Regions from separate parts of the Arthrobacter sp. T2-23 genome, predicted to be linked through region 1. Evidence: predicted binding sites of a transcription regulator. Region 1 holds the regulator's gene; each other region holds the start of a gene.
What was found. The regulator HrcA, encoded in region 1, represses chaperone genes, less so after heat shock. The targets are predictions, from matches to a motif close to TTNGCACTCGNNNNNNNCGAGTGCNAA.
Positions count from the first base shown of each region.

Region 2: a site for HrcA is predicted at 5,024-5,050, ahead of ACZ5Z0_RS11820 (Hsp20/alpha crystallin family protein). Genes of this name have one in related genera too.
Region 3: a site for HrcA is predicted at 5,395-5,421, ahead of groL (chaperonin GroEL). Genes of this name have one in related genera too.

Region 1 covers NZ_AP027917.1:184,062-191,555, reverse strand. The annotation lists gene ACZ5Z0_RS00895 (16S rRNA (uracil(1498)-N(3))-methyltransferase) at 1-612, opposite strand, end outside; gene dnaJ (molecular chaperone DnaJ) at 615-1,742, opposite strand; gene hrcA (heat-inducible transcriptional repressor HrcA) at 1,823-2,836, opposite strand; gene ACZ5Z0_RS00880 (DUF3097 domain-containing protein) at 3,081-3,935, shown strand; gene ACZ5Z0_RS00875 (DUF4870 domain-containing protein) at 4,057-4,476, shown strand; gene hemW (radical SAM family heme chaperone HemW) at 4,513-5,751, opposite strand; gene lepA (translation elongation factor 4) at 5,754-7,494, opposite strand, start outside.
Region 2 covers NZ_AP027917.1:2,543,307-2,550,800, reverse strand. The annotation lists gene ACZ5Z0_RS11845 (DUF72 domain-containing protein) at 28-783, shown strand; gene ACZ5Z0_RS11840 (App1 family protein) at 834-1,928, shown strand; gene ACZ5Z0_RS11835 (glycoside hydrolase family 1 protein) at 1,925-3,511, opposite strand; gene ACZ5Z0_RS11830 (hypothetical protein) at 3,627-4,016, opposite strand; gene ACZ5Z0_RS11825 (J domain-containing protein) at 4,081-4,437, opposite strand; gene ACZ5Z0_RS11820 (Hsp20/alpha crystallin family protein) at 4,510-4,935, opposite strand; gene ACZ5Z0_RS11815 (MerR family transcriptional regulator) at 5,085-5,375, shown strand; gene ACZ5Z0_RS11810 (phosphatase PAP2 family protein) at 5,424-6,206, opposite strand; gene ACZ5Z0_RS11805 (hypothetical protein) at 6,417-6,626, shown strand; gene manD (D-mannonate dehydratase ManD) at 6,753-7,494, opposite strand, start outside.
Region 3 covers NZ_AP027917.1:1,322,383-1,329,876, reverse strand. The annotation lists gene ACZ5Z0_RS06065 (threonine/serine exporter family protein) at 1-795, shown strand, start outside; gene ACZ5Z0_RS06060 (siderophore-interacting protein) at 838-1,677, opposite strand; gene ACZ5Z0_RS06055 (uracil-DNA glycosylase) at 1,703-2,407, opposite strand; gene ACZ5Z0_RS06050 (DUF3263 domain-containing protein) at 2,590-2,907, shown strand; gene ACZ5Z0_RS06045 (LytR C-terminal domain-containing protein) at 3,000-3,626, shown strand; gene ACZ5Z0_RS06040 (cold-shock protein) at 3,792-3,995, shown strand; gene ACZ5Z0_RS06035 (ABC transporter substrate-binding protein) at 3,995-5,308, shown strand; gene groL (chaperonin GroEL) at 5,605-7,242, shown strand; gene ACZ5Z0_RS06025 (RNase H family protein) at 7,447-7,494, shown strand, end outside.

The sequences.
Region 1 (7,494 bases):
GCGCGGCTTGCCACCGTCCCCTGCCCCTTGCCCGTCTCCGAGCCAGGCTTCCAGCACCTGCCGCAGCGGCCGCACGGCGTCCTCGTGCAGGATGATGGCCAGGTCCGCGGCCGCGACGGCTGCCTGCAGCCCGCCGCCGTCGACGGCGTCCCGGACCTCCGGGATCCAGGCGCGGCGCGCCTGCTTCGCGGCTGCCGTCACCACCGACTGCCACTTGGCGTGAGCCTTGGCCGCGCGTTCGGGCTTCCACCGGACGATCGACCGCTCCGCCTGCCAGGGCACGACGGCGTCAATGCCCAGTTCCGTGGCCGTTTCGGCGGCGAGTTCGTCGCGGTCGCCCTTGGCCAGCGCCTGCACGAGGACCAGCCTGACGTCGGGCCTGGCCTCGGTGCTGGCCTCGACGCATTCGACCGTCAGTTCCTGCGGGGCGACGTCGGTGACGGTGCCGGTGATGCGCGTGCCGGCGCCGTCGGCGAGGTCAACCGCCTCCCCGACGGCCAGCCGCTTGACTGTCACCGCATGGCGCGCCTCGGCGCCCGTGAGGACGAACGTTTTGCCCGGGGCCTGCTGGTCCAGGGATCCCGCGGGGGTGAAGAAGACCGGGTTACTCACCGCTACAGGTTACCGAGCCGGTCCCGGAGCTTGGCGAAGACGCCGCCGCTGGCGGCGAGCTTGCCTTCGGTGAACTGCTCGCCGCGGAGTTTGGCGAGCTGGCGGAGCAGCTCCTCCTGGGCGGCGTCGAGCTTGGCCGGGGTGTCCACCTGCAGGTGGACCTTGAGGTCGCCGCGGCCGTAGCCGCGCAGGTGCGTCACGCCCAGGCCGCGCAGCGTGATGACTTCGCCGGACTGGGTACCGGCTTTGACGTCGATTTCCTGCTGCCCGTCGAAGGTCTCCAGGGTCAGCTCCGTGCCCAGGGCGGCCGCGGTCATCGGGATGTTGAGGCTCGCGTGCAGGTCATCGCCTTCCCGCAGGTAGGTCGGATCGTTGTTGACCCGGATCTCGACGTAGAGGTCACCGGCCGGGCCGCCGGCCGGACCGGCCTCGCCCTGGCCGGAGAGCTGGATTCGGGTGCCGGTGGCGACGCCGGCCGGGACCTTGACGGTCAGGGAGCGGCGGCTGCGGATCCGGCCTTGGCCGGCGCACTCGTTGCACGGGTCCTTGATGACGGTGCCGAAGCCCTCGCAGCTGCCGCAGGGGGCGGAGGTCATGACCTGGCCAAGGATGGAGCGCACGGCGCGCTGGACCTGGCCGCTGCCGCCGCAGATGTCGCAGCGTTCGGGGTGGCTGCCCTCGCGGCAGCAGGAGCCCTCGCAGGTGGGGCAGGTGACGGCGGTGTCCACCTCGAGCTTCTTGTTGACGCCGAACACGGCGTCGCGGAGCTCGATCCGGACGCTGATCAGCGCGTCCTGCCCGCGGCGGACCCGGGATGCGGGGCCACCCTGGCCGCCGGCGCCGCCGAAGAAGGTCTCGAAGATGTCCTGGAAAGCGAAGCCCTGGCCGGCGTAGCCGCCGCCGAAGCCGTTGTCCGTGCCGTTCTCGTTGCCCGTGGTGTCGTAGACCCGGCGCTTCTGCGGATCGGACAGCACCTCGTAGGCGTGCGTGACCGCCTTGAACCGCTCGGAAGCGTCGTCCCCGGGGTTAACGTCCGGGTGCAGGGAACGCGCGAGTTTGCGGTAGGCCTTCTTGATTTCTTCCCCCGTCGCTTCGCGGGAGACTCCAAGAACGTCGTAGTGGCTGCTCAAAGTGTGTATCTCTTCCTTTTTGTACTGCCGGTGGGGCACTGCCTGCGACAGGCAAGACGTCTGGTAGCGGGACCGGGCTGTCAGGGCCCGAGGATCCTCGAAAGGTAACGGGCCACCGCACGGACGGCGGCCATGGTGGTGGGATAGTCCATCCGGGTGGGTCCGAGCACGCCGACCTTGGCGGTGGCATCCGGGCCGTAGCCGGTGGCCACCACCGAGGCTTCGGAAAGACCGTCGTAGGGGTTCTCCCGGCCGATGCTGACGGTGACGCCGCGGGGGTCCTGCGCCATGTCGCTGAGCAGGCGCAGCATCACCACCTGCTCTTCGAGCGCCTCGAGCACCGGGCCGATGCTGAGCGGGAAGTCCACGTTGGACCGGGCCAGGTTGGCCGTCCCGGCCATGACCATCCGTTCCTCCCGGCTGCTCGCCGCCAGCGACTCGAGCCCCCGGGCGAGGGCCTGCGCGGCGCCGCGCCGGGCCGGCGGACAGCTGTCCGCGACGGACTGCAGCGACTGCGGCAGCAGGCTCAACGGGGTCCCCGAAAGCCGGGCCAGGAACAGGGTGCGCAGTTCCGCGAGGGCATCGTCGCCGAGGTTCTGTCCGACGTCGATCACCCGCTGTTCCACCTTGCCGGTGTCCGCGATCAGCACGGTCAGCACCTTGCGCGGTGCGAGCAGCACGAATTCGACGTGCCGGACCCTCGCCCTGCTCAACAGGGGATACTGCACGACGGCGACCTGGTTGGTCAGCTGCGAGAGCAGCCGCACCGTCCGGTCCAGCACGTCGTCGAGGTCGTCGGAGCCCTCGAGCAGGGCTTGGATGGCGCGCCGCTCCGCCAGCGACAGCGGTTTGACGGCGGAAATCTGGTCCACGAACAGGCGGTAGCCCTTGTCGGTGGGGATCCGCCCGGCGCTGGTGTGCGGCGCCGTGATCAGGCCCTCGTCTTCCAGGGCCGCCATGTCATTGCGGATCGTGGCGCTGGAGACCCCAAGATGGTGCCGCTCCACGAGGGCCTTGGACCCCACCGGTTCCCGGGAATGGACGTAGTCCTCCACGATGGCGCGCAGCACTTCAAGTTTGCGTGGCTCGCTCACGCCCCACCTCCAATCAACCGTTTTCCGCTGAGCCGGTGCCGGCGGGCGGTGCGGGACGCGCCCGGGAAACCCGCTGTTAGCACTCGACATGCCTAAGTGCTAACCAGTCTAATATGAGTCGCGCCGTTGTTAGCATTGGATTCGCTGCGGGCGTGACCGCCGGAAGAGGTGTTTCCGGGCACACCGCAGGCCGCGGGACCGTTCCCTCCCCCGAAACTTCCGAGTGCAAAGCAGTGTGTAGCAGATGACGTACCAGAATTGGGGCCCGCAGGATCTGTCCGCCCCTGCCAAGGCCCAGCTGCCGGAAATACCGGTGGAACGCGGCATGGTGCTGGAGGATGTGCAGTCCGGCTGGGTCGGCGCCGTGACCCGGGTGGAGAAGTCCGGCGGCATGCACGTGGTGGCCCTCGAAGACCGGCGCGGCAAGTCCCGCTCCTTCCGGCTCGGCTTCGGCTTCCTGCTGGAAGGCCAGCCCATCCGGCTGATGCCGCCCGCCCCTCGGGCCGCCGCCGCGGGCGCCGGGGCCGGGGCCCGCACGGCCTCGGGTTCGGTCCGGGTGGCCGGCCAGCGCGCCCAGGTCGCCAAGGCGAGCCGGATCTGGGTGGAAGGCAAGCACGATGCCGAACTCGTGGAGAAGGTCTGGGGTGATGACCTGCGGGTCGAGGGCATCGTCGTCGAGCCGCTGCATGGCATCGACGACCTCGCGGCGGCCGTGAAGGAGTTCGGGCCGGGCCCGGGCCGCCGTCTTGGTGTGTTGGTGGACCACCTTGTGCCGGATTCCAAGGAGTCCCGGATCGCCGACGCCGTCATGGCCTCCCCCGGTGCCGCCGGCAACGTGCTGATCGTGGGGCACCCCTACGTGGACGTGTGGCAGGCCATCCGCCCGGCCGTGCTGGGAATTGAGCGCTGGCCGGTGATTCCGCGGGGGGTGGACTGGAAGACCGGGATCCTGACGGCCTTCGGCTGGCCGCACAGCACCAAGGAGGACATCGGCCTGGGCTGGCAGAAACTCCTCGGCGCGGTCCGCAGCTACGCGGACCTGGAACCGTCGCTGCTGGGCCGGGTGGAGGAGGTCATCGACTTCCTCACGGTGCCGTAGCCGCCTCGCCGTGCTTCAGTTCGCGGCCCGAGCAAGTATTCTTGGAGCGGCGCCCGCTGTGTTTGTTGCGGTCGCCGCCCGTACAAGTACTAATGCTCCACCGCAATCCAAAGGACGAAACGTGGCAGAAGATGCACGCGAACACACGGACCACCAGGCCGGCCATGGCGAGTCGCAGTACCACGGCGTGCCCGCTAATGCCCTCCCGCTGACCGCGAGCGAGGACCGGCAGTGGGCCACCCTGGCGCACTTTGGCGGCATTCTGGGCTGCATCCCTTCGCTGCTGATCTACCTGATCTTCAAGGACCGCGGCCCGTTCACGGCGCAGGAGTCCAAGGAAGCCCTCAACTTCACGCTGCCGCCCACGATTGCCGCGATGCTCGCCAATCTCCTGGTCTTCGTCCCCGTGGTCGGCAACCTGTTCGCCGTGCTGGCCACGGCCATCTGGCTTGCCCTCGCCTGCTTCTCCGTTGCCGCCGGCATCCACGTCAACCGCGGCCAGCCCCACCGTTACGAGTACAACCTCCGCTGGATCAAGTAGCGCGAACGTCCACTTCAGGCCCGGGAAAACGTCGACCTAGTCAGGCAGGATCCTGCGGACCACCGCGTCGGCCAGCAGGCGCCCCTTGAGCGTGAGCACCAGGCGTCCCTTGAAGGCTTGGACCGGGTCCACCAGCCCGTCGGCAATCAGCCCGGCCACGGCGTGCCGCCCGGTATCCCCCAGCCCGCCCAGGCCCGGGATCTCCAAACCCGTAACCAGCCGCGCCTCGAGCATGACGCGCTCGACGTTGCGGGTCTCCGAATCCAGGGTTTCCCGGCCGGCGGCGGGCGACACCCCTGATCCCAGACGTGCGGCATAGGCGGTGGGATGCTTGACGTTCCACCAACGCACCCCGCCTACATGCGAATGCGCGCCGGGCCCGACGCCCCACCAGTCGTCCCCGCGCCAGTAGGCCAGGTTGTGCCGGCAGGCCTGCCCGGGAGTGCGCGCCCAGTTGCTGACCTCATACCAGCCCAGGCCGGCAGCGGAAATTAGTTCGTCGGCAAGCTCGTACTTGGCGGCATGGTCGTCGTCGTCGATCCCCGGGACCTCGCCGCGGCGGATCTGGGCGGCGAGTTTGGTGCCGTCCTCAACGATCAGCGCATAGGCGCTGATGTGGTCCGGACCGTAGGACAGGGCCGTCTCCAGCGAGAACCGCCAGTCCTCCAGTGATTCACCCGGGGTGCCGTAGATCAGGTCCAGGCTGACCGCGAGGCCGGCCTGACGGGCCCACTGCACCACCTGGGGCACGCGGCTGGGTGTGTGGGTGCGGTCCAGCACCTTCAGGACGTGTGGCACGGCGGACTGCATGCCGAACGAGACGCGGGTGAAGCCGGCGTCGGCGAGCAGCTGCAGGGACTCGGGGGTGACCGAGTCCGGGTTGGCTTCGGTGGTGACCTCGGCGCCGGCTTCCAGGCCCCAGGTCTCGATCGCGGCGGCGAGGATGCGGGCCAGGTCTCCGGCCGGCAGGAGCGTCGGCGTACCGCCGCCGAAGAACACCGTGCTGAGCCGGCGATCCGGCAGGCCGGACGCCTTCAGGACGCCGCCGGCAAAACCGATTTCGGCCACGGCGGTGCCGGCGTAGGCGTCCTGCGAGGCGCCGCCGCCGAGCTCCGTGGCGGTATAGGTGTTGAAGTCGCAGTAGCCACAGCGCACGGCGCAGAACGGAATGTGCACATAGAGCCCGAAGGCCCGGTCCGCGGCGCCCTCCAGCGCCTGGCCGGGCAGGAGCCCGTCCGCCGGCGCGGGGTCACCGAGGGGAAGCGCGCTTGGCATGGCTACTTCTTGGCCTTGTCCTTGGACTCTTCCGTGGTCAGGGCGGCGATGAACGCCTCCTGCGGGACCTCGACGCGGCCCACCATCTTCATGCGCTTCTTGCCTTCCTTCTGCTTTTCCAGCAATTTGCGCTTTCGGGTGATGTCACCGCCGTAGCACTTGGCCAGGACGTCCTTGCGGATCGCCCGGATGCTTTCGCGGGCAATGATCCGGGATCCGATCGCGGCCTGGATCGGCACCTCGAACTGCTGGCGCGGGATGAGTTCGCGCAGCTTGCCGGTCATCATCACACCGTAGGCGTAGGCCTTGTCGCGGTGGGTGATGGCGCTGAAGGCGTCCACCTGTTCGCCCTGGAGCATGATGTCCACCTTGACCAGGTCGGCCACCTGGTCGCCGTCGGCCTTCCAGTCGAGCGAACCATAGCCGCGGGTCTTGGATTTGAGGATGTCGAAGAAGTCGAAGACGATTTCGGCCAGCGGCAGGCGATACCGGATTTCCACCCGGTCCTCGGAGAGGTAGTCCATGCCGCCCATCACGCCGCGGCGGCTCTGGCACAGCTCCATGATGGCGCCGACGAATTCGTTGGGGGCCAGGATGGTCGCTGCCACCATCGGCTCGCGGACCTCGGCGACCTTGCCGGTGGGGTACTCGCTGGGGTTGGTGACGTGGACGACCTTCTTGTCCTCCAGCGTCACCTCGTACTCCACGTTCGGGGCGGTGGAGATGAGGTCCAGCTTGTACTCACGTTCGAGCCGCTCGCGGGTGATCTCCAGGTGCAGCAGGCCCAGGAAGCCGACGCGGAAGCCGAAGCCCAGCGCGGCCGAAGTTTCCGGCTCGTAGACCAGGGCGGCGTCGTTGAGCATCAGCTTCTCCAGCGCATCGCGCAGCACCGGGTAGTCCGTCCCGTCCAGCGGGTACAGCCCGGAAAAGACCATCGGCTTGGCGTCGGCGTAGCCGGGGAGTGAGTCGCTGGCCGGCTTGGCCAGGTTGGTGACGGTGTCGCCGACCTTGGACTGGCGGACGTCCTTCACACCGGTGATCAGGTAGCCGACCTCGCCGACGCCCAGGCCCTTGGACGGGGTAGGCTCCGGGGAGCTGACGCCGATTTCCAGAAGTTCATGGGTGGCGCGGGTGGACATCATCTGGATGCGTTCGCGCGGGTGCAGCATGCCGTCGACCACGCGGACGTAGGTGACGACGCCGCGGTAGGTGTCGTAGACCGAGTCGAAGATCATGGCACGGGCCGGGGCATTCGGATCGCCGACCGGCGCGGGGAGGTCACGGACGATCTTGTCCAGCAGGACTTCGACGCCGGCGCCGGTCTTCCCGGAAACACGGAGCACCTCGTCCGGGTCGCCGCCGATCAGGCTGGCCAGTTCTTCGGCGTACTTCTCCGGCTGCGCGGCCGGCAGGTCGATCTTGTTCAGGACCGGGATAATGGTGAGGTTGTTTTCCATCGCCAGGTAGAGGTTGGCGAGGGTCTGGGCCTCGATGCCCTGGGCAGCGTCCACCAGCAGCACGGCGCCTTCGCAGGCGGCCAGGGACCGGGACACCTCGTAGGTGAAGTCGACGTGGCCGGGGGTGTCGATCATGTTCAGCGCGTAGCTGGTGCCGTCGAGTTCCCACGGCATCCGGACGGCCTGGGACTTGATGGTGATGCCGCGTTCGCGCTCGATGTCCATCCGGTCCAGGTACTGGGCCTTCATGTCGCGTGACTGCACGATGCCGGTGTACTGGAGCATC
Region 2 (7,494 bases), 1.2 Mb from region 1:
GCCGTGCCGGCGGGCTAGGATCCCAGCATGCCGGAACAGGGAATGGGCCGCGGAGCGGCGAACATCGGAACCAGCGGCTGGAGCTACGACCACTGGGAGAACGTGCTGTACCCGCCGGGGCTGCCGGCCCGGGACCGGCTGGCCCGCTACGCGTCCCGGTTCACCACCGTGGAACTGAACGCGAGTTTCTACCGCTGGCCCCGGGAGTCATCCTTTGCCGGCTGGCAGCGCCGCTTGCCCGAGGGGTTCACCATGTCCGTCAAGGCGCCGCGGGGGCTGACGCACGGGAAAAAACTGTACGGTCCGGAGGCCTGGGTGGAGCGGATCACCCGGTGCTGGCACGAGCTCGGCGACAAGCGCGCCGTGCTGCTGGTGCAATTGCCGCCCGATTTCGCCCGCGACGACGCCCGGCTGGACTACTTCCTGGCGGCGCTGCCGGGGTGGATCCGCGTGAGCGTGGAGTTCCGCCACCGCAGCTGGGACCACCCGGAGGTGTACGCGCTGCTGGAGCGGCACGGGGCCGCCTACTGCGTGATGAGCGGGGCGCAGCTTCCCTGCATCCTGCGGGCCACCGCCGCCTTCGTCTACGTGCGGCTGCACGGCCCGGACCGGGACCACCTCTACGCCGGGTCCTACTCCGAGCAGGAGCTGGGCTGGTGGGCCGACCGGATCCGCGAATGGCAGGCGTCCGGCCGGGACGTCTACGCGTACTTCAACAACGACGGCCGGGGCAACGCGGTGCGCAACGCCACCCGGCTCCGCGAGCTGCTGGCAAACGGCTGATCCGCCGACGTAATCTCCGGCCGCTGTGCCTGCTGTGGGAGAGTGGACGTATGGAAATGGCGTCGCAGGGACCACCGCAAAAGGACTCGGACTGCCCGGCCCCGAACAATCGGGTCCAGGGCAGCCAGGCATTCCGACTGGCCCACCGGGTCTCGGACACCGTGAACCATCTCCGCCTCAAAGCCGCCAGGCGCTGGAAGTTCGCCCCGCAAACGGTCGCCTATCAGGGCTACGGTTCCACCGAGTGGGTCCGGATCCTGGGCCGCGTGGTGCTCACCAGCAAGCCGACGCCCGGCAGCCGGGCGGAGGAGGCGGCGCAGAACGGCAACCAGAATGTCCGTGGCTGGCGCGCCTTTACCTCCGTCCCGATCCAGTTCGTCGAGGTGGACATCGAGATCGGCGGCACGACCATCCGGGTGAACGCCGACCGCGGCGGCATCGTGGACACCGTGGTCCCGGTTCAGCTCACGCCCGGCTGGCACACCGCCGTCCTGCGCGCCGAGGGGACCGAGCCTGCGGAGGCGAAGATCTACGTCATTTCTCCGGACACCACGCTGGGCATCGTCTCCGACATTGACGACACGATCATGGTCACGGCACTCCCCCGGCCGTTCCTGGCGCTGTGGAACACCTTCGTGCTCAACGAACGGGCCCGGATGGCGACCCCGGGCATGGCTGTCCTGATGGACCGGCTGCTGGTGGAACACCCCGAGGCACCGGTGATCTACCTGTCCACCGGGCCGTGGAACGCCGCCCCGACCCTGGCCCGCTTCATCACCCGCAACATGTACCCCTCCGGGACCCTGCTGCTGACGGACTGGGGACTCACCCACGACCGCTGGTTCCGCAGCGGCCAGGACCACAAGCGCCGGAACCTGGAGCTGCTGGCCAAGGAGTTCCCCAACATGCGCTGGCTCCTCTTCGGAGACAACGGCCAGCACGACGAGTCCATCTATTCGCAGTTCGCCCAGGCCCACGCCGACCAGGTGGCCGCGATCGGCATCCGCCAGCTCTCCACCGGCGAAGCGGTGCTGGCCGGCGGCCACTCCGAAAACGGTGACCACACCGGCTCGACGGTCCCCTGGGTCTATTCGCCCGACGGCGCCGGGATGGCCAAGCGCCTGCGGGAGCTGGAGCTCCTCTAGCCCCCGGCCGCGGTTCCGGCTTCCGCCGCGGGGGCTTCGGCGTCGGGCGTTGCTGCGTCCGGTATTGCTGCGTCCGGTATTGCTGTGTCCGGCGTTGCGGCGTTGGGTAGTGCGGCGTCCGCCGCCCCGACGCCGGCCGCGTCGCGGTTCCGGGCCGCCATGAGCTCCCGAATCCAGTAGTAGGAGGCCTTCGGCGTCCGGGCCATGGTGTCCCGGTCCACATGGATCAGGCCGAACTGTTGTTTGTAGCCGGCGGACCATTCGAAGTTGTCCAGCAGCGACCACACGTAGTAGCCGCGCAGTTCGATCGACTCGGCGGCGCCCCCGGGCGACGTCGCCTCGATAGCGGCCCCGATGTGCTCGGCGAGGTACCGCACGCGGCGCTCATCCGGGACGATCAGCCGGCCCTCGGCGTCGTGGATCTCCAGGTCCTCGAAGCTGGCGCCGCCCTCGGTGATATAGACCGGCGGCAGTTCCGGGTAGCGCTCGGCCATTTCCGCGAGCGCCACGGCCATGTAGTCAGGCTTGATGGGCCAGCCGTAGGCGGTGATTTCGGTGTCGGGGAAGCTCTGGATGTGGAAGGGCGTTCCGGATCCGCCGCCGTTGAGGTCGTTGCCCATGGCCTCGGCCATGCCCTTCGGCACGGTGCCCTCGCCGGGTCCGGCGGCAACCCGGGTGGGCATGTAGTAGTTCAGCCCGTAGAAGTCCAGGGGCTGGGAGATCAGCTCCATGTCCTCGCTGGACGGGCTGAACGAGGAGAAGAACGTGGCGGCCCTGATGGCATCCGGGTACTTGCCCAGCAGCACCGGATCCGCGTACAGGCGGTTCTGGGCCATGTCCATCAGCCCGGCGCTGACCTTGTCCAACGGGTTGATGGAGGCCGGGACCATCGGCGAGTAGACGTTGGTCAGGCCGATTTCGCCGGGTACCTTGGCCTCCCGCAGCGCCTGCATCGCCAGCCCGTGGCCCAGCAGCTGGTGGTGGACGCTCGGGAGCGCCTTGAGCATGTGGGCTTCGCCCGGGGAATGCACGCCCAGCATGTAGCCGTTGGCGCTCACCGTGGCCGGTTCGTTGATGGTCACCCAGCGGGCCACCCGGTCGCCGTAGGCCGCGGCTGCAATGGCGGCGAATTCCCCCAGCCGGTAGGCGGTGTCCCGGTTCATCCAGCCGCCGGCCTCGTCCAGCTCCAGCGGCGTGTCCCAGTGGTACAGGGTAGCCATCGGGGAGATCCCGTTGGCCAGCAGCAGGTCGATCAGGCGGTCGTAGAAGTCCAGCCCCTTGGGATTCACCGGACCGCTGCCGCCGGGCTGGATACGGGGCCAGGACAGTGAGAACCGGTACGAATCGATGCCCAGTTCCTTCATCAGCGCCACGTCCTCGGGCATCCGGTGGTAGTGGTCGCAGGCCATGGAGGGGCTGTGGTCTTCGACGATGGTGCCGGGCCTGGCCGCAAAGGCGTCCCACCCCGAGGGGCCCCGCCCGTCCTCGTCCAGCGCCCCCTCGATCTGGAACGCGGCGGTCGCCACCCCCATGGTGAAACCGGAAGGCAGCAGGGCAGCCAGATCGTGGGCGGAAGCGTTCATTGGCGGATCCCCTATGCAGTTGCGCTGGTGGTTGATTGATTTTAGGCCCCGGCAGGGGCCCGCGCCACAACCGGCGCGTCGGGGTGGCCCCGGGTCGCTTTGTACCGGGCTTCGCTCAGTACGTTGAACCCTCCGGGCCCAGGAGGAACTCCTTGGCATGCGCCACGGCCTTCTTGAAGGCGTCATTCCGCAGGCTCACCAGTTGCTCCGCCTCGTCCGCCGCGGGCTCGAGGTAGCCGGTGAAGCCCGGCCGGAGTACCCAGATGTCCCCGGCCGGGGGCAGGTAAAACACACCGAAGGAGCGCTGCTGGCTGTCCTCGGCGGACCAGATCGGCACCACGGCCAGCGCAGCGCCGGTGTCCACGTTGATCCACTGCGCACGCGGGAGTGGCAACTCGTGGGCCTCGGGGTCAAGGAACGGCGCTGTCCCCTCGCCCCACCGTTCCTCGAACCGTTCGTGGAACGCCGGCATCAGGTGCGAATCGTAACGCCGCCATGCGCTCATGGCAGTACTCCTTCCCGTGGACTTCCTTGGCTGGTGCGGCGCCACCGCGCTGCCGGCGCCGCGGTCATTCAGGACCCCGTTCCCACCGCACCGGGCTCACCCGCAGGACGGGTTCCCGCTCCCGGTGGCGGCGGACCGGGATGTCGCGGCCTCCCGCCCCGGCGGGCGCGGCGTCCCCGGTGCGGGCAGCGGGGTCATACTCCGCCCGCGACCTCGGGTCCCTGAGGACGGCGAACGATTCCAGGATGAGCCGGACTTCGTCCCCGCCGTCGGGCGCGGTGCGGGACACGACGGGAGCGGACGCCTCCCGGTCCGGGTGCCGGAGCCGCATCAGTGCCCGGAAGGAACGCTGGATCTCAGCTTGCGTGGCGTCCGGCGCGACGTGCAGGGCGGCGTAGAAACCACGCGGGTCACGGTTCATGATTCCACCCCCTCCGTCGGGGATCCTTCGCGGATCCCCGCTCGCGCCGGCCGCCCACACCGGCCGGCGCGGCTACTTCGCGATCTCTTGCGGCTTGTCCTGGCTGTGCGTGATTTCGATCTTCCGGGGCTTGGCCTTCTCCGCCACCGGGATACGGAGGGTCAGGACGCCGTCGGCGTAGTTGGCCTTGACGTTGTCCAGGTCGAGGGTGTCGCCCAGGATCAGCTGGCGGCTAAACACACCGCGGGGCCGCTCCGAGGCCAGCAGCTCGACATTGGGCTGCGTCGGGTCGCGCCTTTCGGCCTTGACCGTCAGGACGTTGCGCTCGATATCGAGGTCCACCGAGTCAACGTTGACGCCGGGAAGATCGAACGCGACGACGAACTCGCCGTCCTCCTGCCATGCATCCATCGGCATGGTGGCCGGCCGGGCCGTCGTTCCGAAAACCTGCTGCGTCAGCCGGTCCAGTTCACGGAACGGGTCCGTACGCATCAACATCATTTACCACTCCTTCATCACAGTGAGTCCTGAATTCTTGTTGACTATCCAGCCCCCAATTATCTGTGGTGGTGGATATAGATTTTTTATAGCACCAGTGCGAGACTACTGCAAGAGGAAATTTTGTGACGAATGAAGGGGGTGGCGCCATGGCTGACCGCGGGGCAGACGTCGGGGTCTACGCGATCTCGGTGGTGGCGCAGCTGGTCGGGACCGGGCAGCAGAACATCCGGCTGTACGAACGGAAGGGGCTGCTGAGGCCGGACCGGACGGCGGGCGGCACCCGGCAGTACAGCGACACGGATCTGGTGGTGCTGCGGCGGATCGGCGAACTCCTGGAGGAGGGCCTGAACCTGGCCGGGGTGGCCAAGGTGCTGGAGCTGGAGGCGGCCAATGCCATCCTCCGGGCGGAGCTGGAGCGGCGTAAGCCGAGGCGTTAAACGACGAGGGGCGCGCTGACCGGCAGGCGCCCCTCATTCCGTTGTTGCCTAGTCCGCGCCGGTCTCATGCTTGGAGAGTTCGCCGGTGACCTGCTCCCCGGGGATCCGGGCCGTTCGCCAGGTGTCCAGCATGATCACCGCGCCCAGGATCACGAAGGAGATCGACAGGGAGGCGAGGGCGTCGGTGGTCCAGTGGTAACCGAGGTAGAGCCGGCTCACGGCGGCGAAGAAGATCCCGATGCCGGCCACCACGAAGCCCACCACGGCAGCCTTCGGGTTTTTGCGGCGCGAGAAGACCAGGAATGTCGTGACCAGGAGGAAGTCGCACGCGCCCAGGACGTGGCCGGAGGGGAACGAGAAGGTGGAGTCCGCCCCGAAGAGCATGAGATCCACCGGCGGCCGGTGCCGCTCAACCGTCCGGCCGATGAGCTGGGCCAGGATGACGCCGGTCAGCATGGCGCCGGCGAGGACGACCGGCCGCCACGCATGCTTGGCCAGCAGCCCCCAGGCCACGGTGACTACCAGGATGATGATCGGCAGCCCGATCGGGCCGAAGACGATGGCCAGGATGATCATGATGGTCGTGGTGGGCTCCCCGCGCAGCGTCACGAGCCAGGATCGCACCGGCTCGTCGACGACGCTGATGCCACCGTGCTGCAGGACACTGACCAGGATGAAGGTGAACAACACGGCACCGAAGACCATGAGTCCGACGGCGGTCCGGTAGAGGTTCCTGCGTGCCTCCACGTCCATGTAGCGCTCTTCGACCACGAACTTGTCGTGGAAGCCCCGCCACCAGCCGGATGATTTCCTTGATTGGTCTTGAGCCATTGCCCGCATCCGCCTCTGCACGTGTGTTGTTATTTTCTTCCGTGAAGATTATCGCGGTTCCGGTTGCGCTGTTCACTTCAGCCATGCCTGCCGCCGGATCGACACGCCCACAAGGCCGCCCGCGTGGTGAGTTGACTCACGTTTAAATCAGACGTTACTCTCGCTTCAGCCCTTGGCCACCAAGGCGACCACCTTCAGGAAGACTGTGCGATGACGACAGCAAGCGAGTGCATTGAAATCCAGATCGACAGCCCCCGGCTGCTTGACGAACGGCTCAACGACGCGGTCCTGGGGCTGCAGCGGCTCGCCATGCTGACGGGCACCCACGGCATCCTGCTGACGCGCGTCAAGCCGGGCCACTACACGGCAGCGCTCTCCGACCAGGTTCCCTTCGGAATGACCCGGGAACTCGTCCACTAGGGCGGATGCACCGCGGGACCGGGCCGCCAGGCTCCGGGCCCGAACAAGCCAGGTCCCGGGCGGCTGAGCATCGACTCGCCGCCCGGGACCTTCTTTGTTTAGCGGCCGCGCACCTGCCGTGGCCCATCACCAGTCATGGACCGTGCCGTCGACGAGGCGGTTGTAGGGCAGGTAGGCCTGCTGGTACGGGTAGGCCGCGGCGGCCTCCTCGTTGAATTCGACGCCGATGCCGGGCTTGTCCCCCGGGTGCAGGTAGCCGTCCACGAAGGTCATGGACTGCTCGAAGACCTCGTTGGTCTTGTCCGAGTGCTGCATGTATTCCTGGATGCCGTAGTTGTGGATGGCCAGGCCCACGTGCAGCTGCGCGGCGAAGCCGACCGGGGAGATGTCCGTGGGGCCGTGGAAGCCGGACTTGATCTGGTATTGGGCGGCGAAGTCCATCACCTTCTTCAGCGGCGAGATCCCGCCGAAGTGCGTGGAGGCGGCCCGGACGTAGTCGATCAGCTGTTCCTTGATGATGCTCTGGTAGTCGTACACGGTGTTGAAGATTTCACCGATCGCCAGCGGGGTGGTGGTGTGCTGCCGGACCAGGCGCAGCGCCTCCTGGTTCTCTGCCGGCGTGCAGTCCTCCAGCCAGAACAGGTCGTACGGCTCCAGCGCCTTGCCCAGCTTCGCGGCCTGGATCGGGGTCATCCGGTGGTGCCCGTCGTGCAGCAGCGGCAGCTCGGGACCGAACTCGTTCCGGACCGCCTCAAACACCGAGGGCAGGTGCCGCAGGTAGGCGCGGGTGTCCCAGTCCTCCTCCTGCGGGAACGCGCCGCGACCGGCCGGTTCATAGTCGTACCGCTCCCCGGAGGCCTGCGCCTGG
Region 3 (7,494 bases), 1.1 Mb from region 1:
CGCACGCCGGACTTCTTCATCACGGCAGCGTGTTCCTTCGTGGTCACGCTGATCGCGTTGCTGCTGTGGCGGTTCGGCGGCAGCATCGGAATCCAGATCGCCCCCGCCATCGTGGTGGTCGGCGGGATTCTCCTGCTGCTCCCCACCGGCCGGCTCGTCTCCTCGGTGCAGGACGCGATCAACGGCTTCCCGGTCACGGCCGCCGGCCGGTTCCTGTCCACCATGCTCACCTTCGGAGCCCTCGTCGCGGGAATCGCGGTCGGCTTCGTCGTGGGGGCGATGAGCGGGATGAAAGCCATCGATGTCACCGAAACATTCCCGCCGGTCTATCCCTTGTGGGCGCTCGTGCCGCTGGTCGCCATCGCCGTGGTCGCGATCGGCGTGACCGAGCAGACCTCGCTGAAGCTATTGCTGCCGACGGCGGCCGTCGGCGTCGTCGGGCACCTCGTGTTGATCGGCGGGACGGCCGCGGGTATCGGCCCCCGGTTCGCTCCGGCCCTGGCAGCCGTCGTCATCGGTCTCCTGGCCCGGGTGGTGGCGCTACGGATGGGAGCCCCGCAGCTGGTCGTGGCGGTGCCTGCGGCGCTCATCCTGCTGCCCGGCCTGACTATATTCCGGTCCATGTATGTATTGACGATCGAGGAATCCGAGATCCTGATGGGCGCAGGCGGGATGCTCAACGCCGGGGCAATCGTGCTCGGCGTTGCCGCCGGCATTGTGCTCGGTGACACCCTGGCCCGGCCTCTGACCCGGAGCCTGGCCAGCAACGAACGGCGCCGGGCCCGCCGCCGCTAGCCTGCCCAAGTGGACCCGGGGCCGCCGGCCCGGGACGAGCGGCTAGATTTTGCCGATCGGCAGCTTCTTCTCGGCCTGGAAGTCGTCCTCCACCCGGCCCTGAGCCCAGTAGCCGGACAGTGAGACCTGGCCGCGCTCGAGGCCGCGCTGGGCATAGAACACCTCGCGCAGGCCCTTCATTGAGCCGCGCTCACCGTGCGCGAAGACCTGGACCCGCCCCTCCGGCCACACGGCGTCGCGCACGGCGGCCACCAGCAGCGGGGTGCTGCCGGCCGGGGCGCCGCGGCGGGGGAGCCAGTGCAGCTCGAGGCCCGCGGGGGCGTCGACGTCGAGGATGTCGGCGTCGCTGTCCACCTCCAGGAAGGCCAAGCCCCGGGCGCCCCGGGGCAGGGACTCAACCGCGGCGCTAATCGCCGGCAGGGCCGACTCGTCGCCCGCGAACAGGTGCCAGTCGGCAGCGGGGTCCGGGTTGTAGCCCCCGCCCGGTCCGGTGAAGACGAGAGCGTCCCCGGCCTGGGCGGCCGCGGCCCACGGGCCGGCCAGGCCTTCGTCGCCGTGGATCACGAAGTCGATCGCGAGCTCGGCCGCGGCTTCGTCAACCCAGCGGACGGTGTACGTCCGGGTGTGCGGCCACTGGTCGCGCGGAAAGGATTCCCGGATGGCCCAAAGGTCCAGCGGCCGCGGATAGTCGATCCCCGGCTGCGGGAAAACAATCTTGACGTACCGGTCCACGAAGCCGTTGTTGACGTAGCCGGCGAAACCGGGGCCACCGGCAACGATCCGGACCATGTGCGGCGAGAGCTGCTCGCGCCGCAGGACCGTGAGGCTGGTCTGGGGCCGGGAGTTCCGGTTGGCGGTCGTGGCGGCGGGGAGCGAAGTCATGCGGCTAAGCCTAGCCAACAACGGCTCAGGGCAGCGGCGGCAGCTCCCAGTCCACCGTGCCGTCTCCCTGGGCGGTGAGGAGGTCATTGACCCGGCTGAAGGGACGGGAGCCGAAGAACCCGCGGGAGGCCGACAGGGGGCTGGGGTGGGCGCTGGCAATCACGGCGGTGGACCCGAGCAGCGGCCGCACCCCTTCCGCATCCTTGCCCCAGAGGACCGCGACCAGCGGAGCCGGGGCGCCGTCGTCGGAGTGCCGGTCCGCCACGGCGGTGATGGCGGCGGCCGTTACGGCTTCCCAGCCCTTGCCGCGGTGCGATCCGGCCGCGCCGGCCCGGACGCTGAGGACCCTGTTGAGCAGCAGCACTCCCTGCTCCGCCCAGCGGCCCAGGTCCCCGTGGACCCGCGGCGGCAGCCCAAGGTCGGCGTCGAGCTCCTTATAAATGTTGGCCAGGCTGCGCGGGATCGGCCGGGTGGCGCCGTCCACGGCGAAGGACAGGCCGACGGGGTGGCCCGGGGTGGGGTACGGGTCCTGGCCGACAATCAGCACCCGGACGCCGGCGAGCGGCTGGCGGAAGGCGCGCAGCAGGCTCGACGGCGCCGGCAGGACCTCGTGGCCGGCGGCCACCTCGGCGGCGAGGAAGCGCAGGACCGCCCGGAGGTTCGTCTCGACCGGCGCGAGTGCGGCCGCCCAGTCCGGCGCCATGAGGTCGTCCAGCGGCTGCCGCGCCATAGCGGCGAAGCCCGCCGTCCCGGCAGCCGCCGGTTCGAGCTGGAACAGAGCATCGGGCTGCGACGAATTAGGCACGGTCCCATTCTCGCAGGACGCCCCGCGACCCGCCCGTTAAATGACAAGCCTGTTATTCGGCCGTAGCATGTGGGGGAGAACTATCGGAACGAGTCAGGGAGTGTGTCGTGGCCGAAGCAGCATCGGAGTACCTGCCGGCGGAGGGCGACCGGCTGTCGCCGGTCGCCGAAGACTCGCCGCTGAGCAGCCGGGACCAGCAGATGCTCGCCCTGGAGCGGCAGTGGTGGAAGTACGCCGGCGCCAAGGAACAGGCCATCCGGGAGCTTTTTGACCTGTCCGCCACGCACTACTACCAGATCCTCAATGCCTTGATCGATACCGAGGCGGCGCTGGCCCACGATCCCATGCTGGTCAAGAGATTGCGTAGACTACGTACGTCACGTCAACGTGCCCGCACCGCCCGCCGTCTCGGCTCAGACGCTTAAACCCGCGGGAAATCCAGCCGGAGGCGCGCAAATCCGCGCAGTTACCGTCGGCGGGCCATCAGCCAGAAATCAGCAAGGACGTCGTTTTTACCATGACCAAGTACGCTCGGGATGAATTTGATCGGGTCCCGGAGACCTCCACGCGCCAGGGTGTCCACCGGACGGCTTCCGCACCCCACTCCCCCCGGTTGGGTCCCATCCTCTCGTTTGGCGCCGCGGCCCTCGCGATCGGCCTCGTAGCCTTCCTCCTGCTGCCCAAGCTGGGCTTCGGCCCTGCCGGCGGATCGGCCATCACGGCGGACCAGGCCAGCAACAACGCCGCCACGTCGCCGGCCCCGACCACGGCCGCGGCCGGCCCCACCCCTTCGGCCAGCGCCGAGCCGAGCGGCAGCCTTGCCCCGGCGGGCTCGGCGCCGTCCGCATCGACGGTCCCGAGCGCAGCGGTGGACAAAACCCAGCCGGTGGCGATCTACAACGGAACTGCGACGGCGGGGCTGGCCGGCCGCGTCGGATCCACGGTCACCTCCGCAGGGTGGGTCCTTGGCCCGCTCGGCAACTGGGGCGGCGCCCGCCAGCAGACCTCGGTGGTCTTCTACAACGGCCCTGCGCAGAAGGCGAACGCCGAAGCGCTGGGCTCGCTCCTGGGAATCGGCACCCTCGTGGATTCGGCCGAACTCAAGATGCCCCTCGCTGTCGTTCTGGGTCCCGGCTTCAAGTAGCACCGGTCGCCGGCGTCGGTTACGCCTCAATAACTATCCGCGCGGTACCGGGCCCGGTCCGCACCCCGGTGGAAGGCTGTGGGTAGAGTATCTGCGGATTTGGTTTCGCATATTACGGCGCACAACGAGGTGGCCGATAGCCAGCTAGCTGAAAGTGTGGAGAAGATGGCATTGGGGACCGTCAAGTGGTTCAACGCCGAAAAGGGCTACGGCTTCATCACCGTCGACAGCTCCGGGGACGACGTCTTCGTGCACTGGTCCGCGATCAACGGCGAGGGCTACCGCGCCCTCACCGAGGGCCAGCGGGTGGAGCTGGAAATCGGCGAAGGCGACAAGGGCCCGCAGGCCGAAAGCGTCCGGCCCGCCTAGTGTCATTCTCCTCTGCCGTACCCGCCCCGAAGAGCCCTGACCGCCGGCCGGCCGCCAGGCGGCTCCGCCGCGCGGCGGCTGCAGGCCTGGCAGCAGCCGTGGCGCTCAGCGCGTGCGCAGGGCCCACCGGCAACGCCCGGGTGGACGCCGCCGACGCCAGCGGGGACGGCACCTTGCGGATCGGCCTGATCCTGGACAACACCGGCAAACAAAGCTTCCTCAACGCCCCCCAGCTGGCGGCGGCAAAGCTGGCCGTCAAGGAAATCAACGCGGCGGGCGGCCACAAGGGCAAGCCCGTGGAACTGCTGCCGGAATCGATCGGCACGGATACGGCAGCCCAGGCCAAGAACCTGGTGGCGGCCAAGGCCGACGTCGTGATCGGACCCACCGACTCCAGCCGGGCCGCCGACGCCATTGACGTGCTCTCCCGGGCCAAGGTCGCCCTCATTTCCCCGGCCAACGCAGCACCGGGCCTGAGCAAGTACAAGAGCGGCGGCTACTACTTCCGAACCGCCGCCGCGGACATCGCGCAGGCTTCCGTGCTCGTCAAGCTCGCCAAGGACGGCGGCGCCAAGACCATCGCCGTGCTGCACGAGGAGGGCAGCTACGGCAAGGAAGTCTCCGTGGCCGTCTCCGCGGCCGCGAAGGCCGCAGGCCTCGGCACCTCGGTCGACGCCGAGTTCACGGCCGGCCACGCGCAGCAGGCGGCGGCGGCTGCCAAGGCAGCCTCCCCGGACGCCGTCGTGCTGGTGGCCCGGGACGGCGCCCAAGGAGCCATCGCCGAGCTCAACAATGCGGGTCTGGCCGGAAACAAGCTCGTCCTTAGCGACGGCGCCGTCAACCAGTACGGCCACGGCCTCGGCTCCAGGGCCCTGGACGGCGCCCGCGGGGTGCTCCCCGGCACCTTTCCCTCCGCACACTTCCAGGCCGAACTCGTGGCCGTCGACCCCGGCCTGAAGGACATGGCCTTCGCCGCCGAGACGTACGACGCCGTCAATCTCGCCGCCATCGCCGCTGCCGCGGCGGAGGACGACGCCGGGACCTCGATCGCCTCGAGGCTCATCGCCGTCTCCGGCGGGACGGCCGGTGCCGGAGGAGCGGGGTCCGGCGAGGCCGAGGCCTGCGGGTCCTACCAGGACTGCGTGGCAGCCCTCCGCGCCGGCAAGCGCCCTGACTACAACGGGCAGTCCGGGCCTGTCAATTTCGACTCCAACGGCGACGTCACCGCCGCCGCCTTCATGGTCTACAGCTACGGTCCCGACAACAACGCCAAGATGACCGGAAGCGAAACCGCCCGCAGTGCCGGCTCCTGATCGCTCGTAGCGAAGAGCGCACCGTGGCGGCGGGGCCGGGGGCGGCCACTGCTTGCACTCTCCCCGGGGGAGTGCTAATTATTGACTTAGCACTCCCGCGTATTGACTGCTAACACGACGCCCGGCTCGGCCGGCTGTGACGTGGCGGCGGGATCACCGGGGGCGAGAGAAACACCTTGCTGGGGTGAGATCCCCGGCCCGGCGGCATACAGAGGCTGCCGGGCAGGAATCGTCCGTCGCGGGCACCACGGCCAAGGTTCATTCTTAACGACTGTCCCGAAAGGACTACTGCCGTTATGGCCAAGATCATTGCATTTGATGAAGAGGCACGCCGCGGTCTTGAGCGGGGCCTGAACATCCTCGCCGACGCCGTCAAGGTCACCCTCGGCCCGCGTGGACGCAACGTCGTCCTCGAAAAGAAGTGGGGCGCCCCCACGATCACCAACGATGGTGTTTCCATCGCCAAGGAGATCGAGCTGGACGATCCCTACGAGAAGATCGGCGCCGAGCTGGTCAAGGAAGTTGCCAAGAAGACGGACGACGTCGCCGGCGACGGTACCACCACCGCCACCGTGCTGGCCCAGGCCCTGGTCAAGGAAGGCCTGCGCAACGTCGCGGCCGGCGCTGATCCCCTGTCGCTCAAGCGCGGCATCGAGAAGGCCGTCGAGGCCGTCACCCGCGAACTCCTGGCCTCCGCCAAGGAAATCGAGACCAAGGAAGAGATCGCTGCCACCGCGTCCATCTCCGCCGGTGACAACGAAATTGGCGCCCTCATTGCCGAAGCCCTGGATAAGGTCGGCAAGGAAGGCGTCATCACGGTCGAGGAGTCCAACACCTTCGGCCTCGAGCTGGAACTCACCGAGGGCATGCGCTTCGACAAGGGCTACATCTCGGCCTACTTCGTCACCGACGCAGAGCGCCAGGAAACGGTCCTCGAGGATCCGTACATCCTGATCGTCAACTCCAAGATCTCCAACGTCAAGGAACTGGTTGCGGTCCTCGAAAAGGTCATGCAGTCCAACAAGCCGCTGCTGATCATTGCCGAGGACATCGAAGGCGAGGCCCTGGCCACCCTGATCGTCAACAAGATCCGCGGCACCTTCAAGTCCGTTGCCGTCAAGGCTCCGGGCTTCGGCGACCGCCGCAAGGCCCAGCTGGCCGACATCGCCATCCTCACCGGTGGCCAGGTCATCTCCGAGGAAGTCGGCCTCAAGCTTGAGACCGCCGGCCTCGAACTGCTCGGCAAGGCCCGCAAGGTTGTTGTCACCAAGGACGAGACCACCATCGTCGAAGGTGCCGGCGACGCCGACCAGATCGCCGGCCGCGTGTCCCAGATCCGTGCGGAGATCGAGAACTCCGATTCCGACTACGACCGCGAGAAGCTGCAGGAACGCCTGGCCAAGCTGGCCGGCGGCGTTGCAGTCATCAAGGCCGGTGCCGCAACCGAGGTTGAGCTCAAGGAGCGCAAGCACCGCATTGAGGACGCCGTCCGCAACGCCAAGGCTGCTGTGGAAGAAGGCATCGTCGCCGGCGGTGGCGTGGCCCTGATCCAGGCCGGCGCCAAGGCATTCGCCAACCTGCAGCTCGAAGGCGACGAGGCAACCGGTGCGAACATCGTCCGCGTTGCCATCGACGCTCCGCTGAAGCAGATCGCCTTCAACGCCGGCCTTGAGCCGGGCGTCGTGGTCGACAAGGTCCGTGGCCTGCCCGCAGGCCACGGCCTGAACGCAGCCACCGGCGAGTACGTCGACCTGCTGGCTGCCGGCATCAACGATCCGGTCAAGGTCACCCGCTCTGCCCTGCAGAACGCGGCGTCCATCGCCGGCCTGTTCCTCACGACCGAGGCCGTTGTGGCCGACAAGCCCGAAAAGGCCGGTGCCCAGATGGGCGGCGGCGACGACATGGGCGGCATGGGCGGCATGGGCGGTTTCTAACCCCAGCGCCAGCCACTGGCTGTTCGACGACGGCGGTCCCACCTTCGGGTGGGGCCGCCGTCGGCGTTAAGACACGCTCCCGCGGTTGTGGCGGCGGCGTGCGGAAAGCTCCCTCACCCGAAAAACATTGGTGAGGGAGCGTTGGGCGGTTTGTTGCCGGTGCTGCGGGAGCGTCGGAGGGCGGAGGTCTGGCAGGATAGTGCAGTGACGATTACTGCAGCGGCCGACGGTTCGGCTCTAGGAAATCCCGGT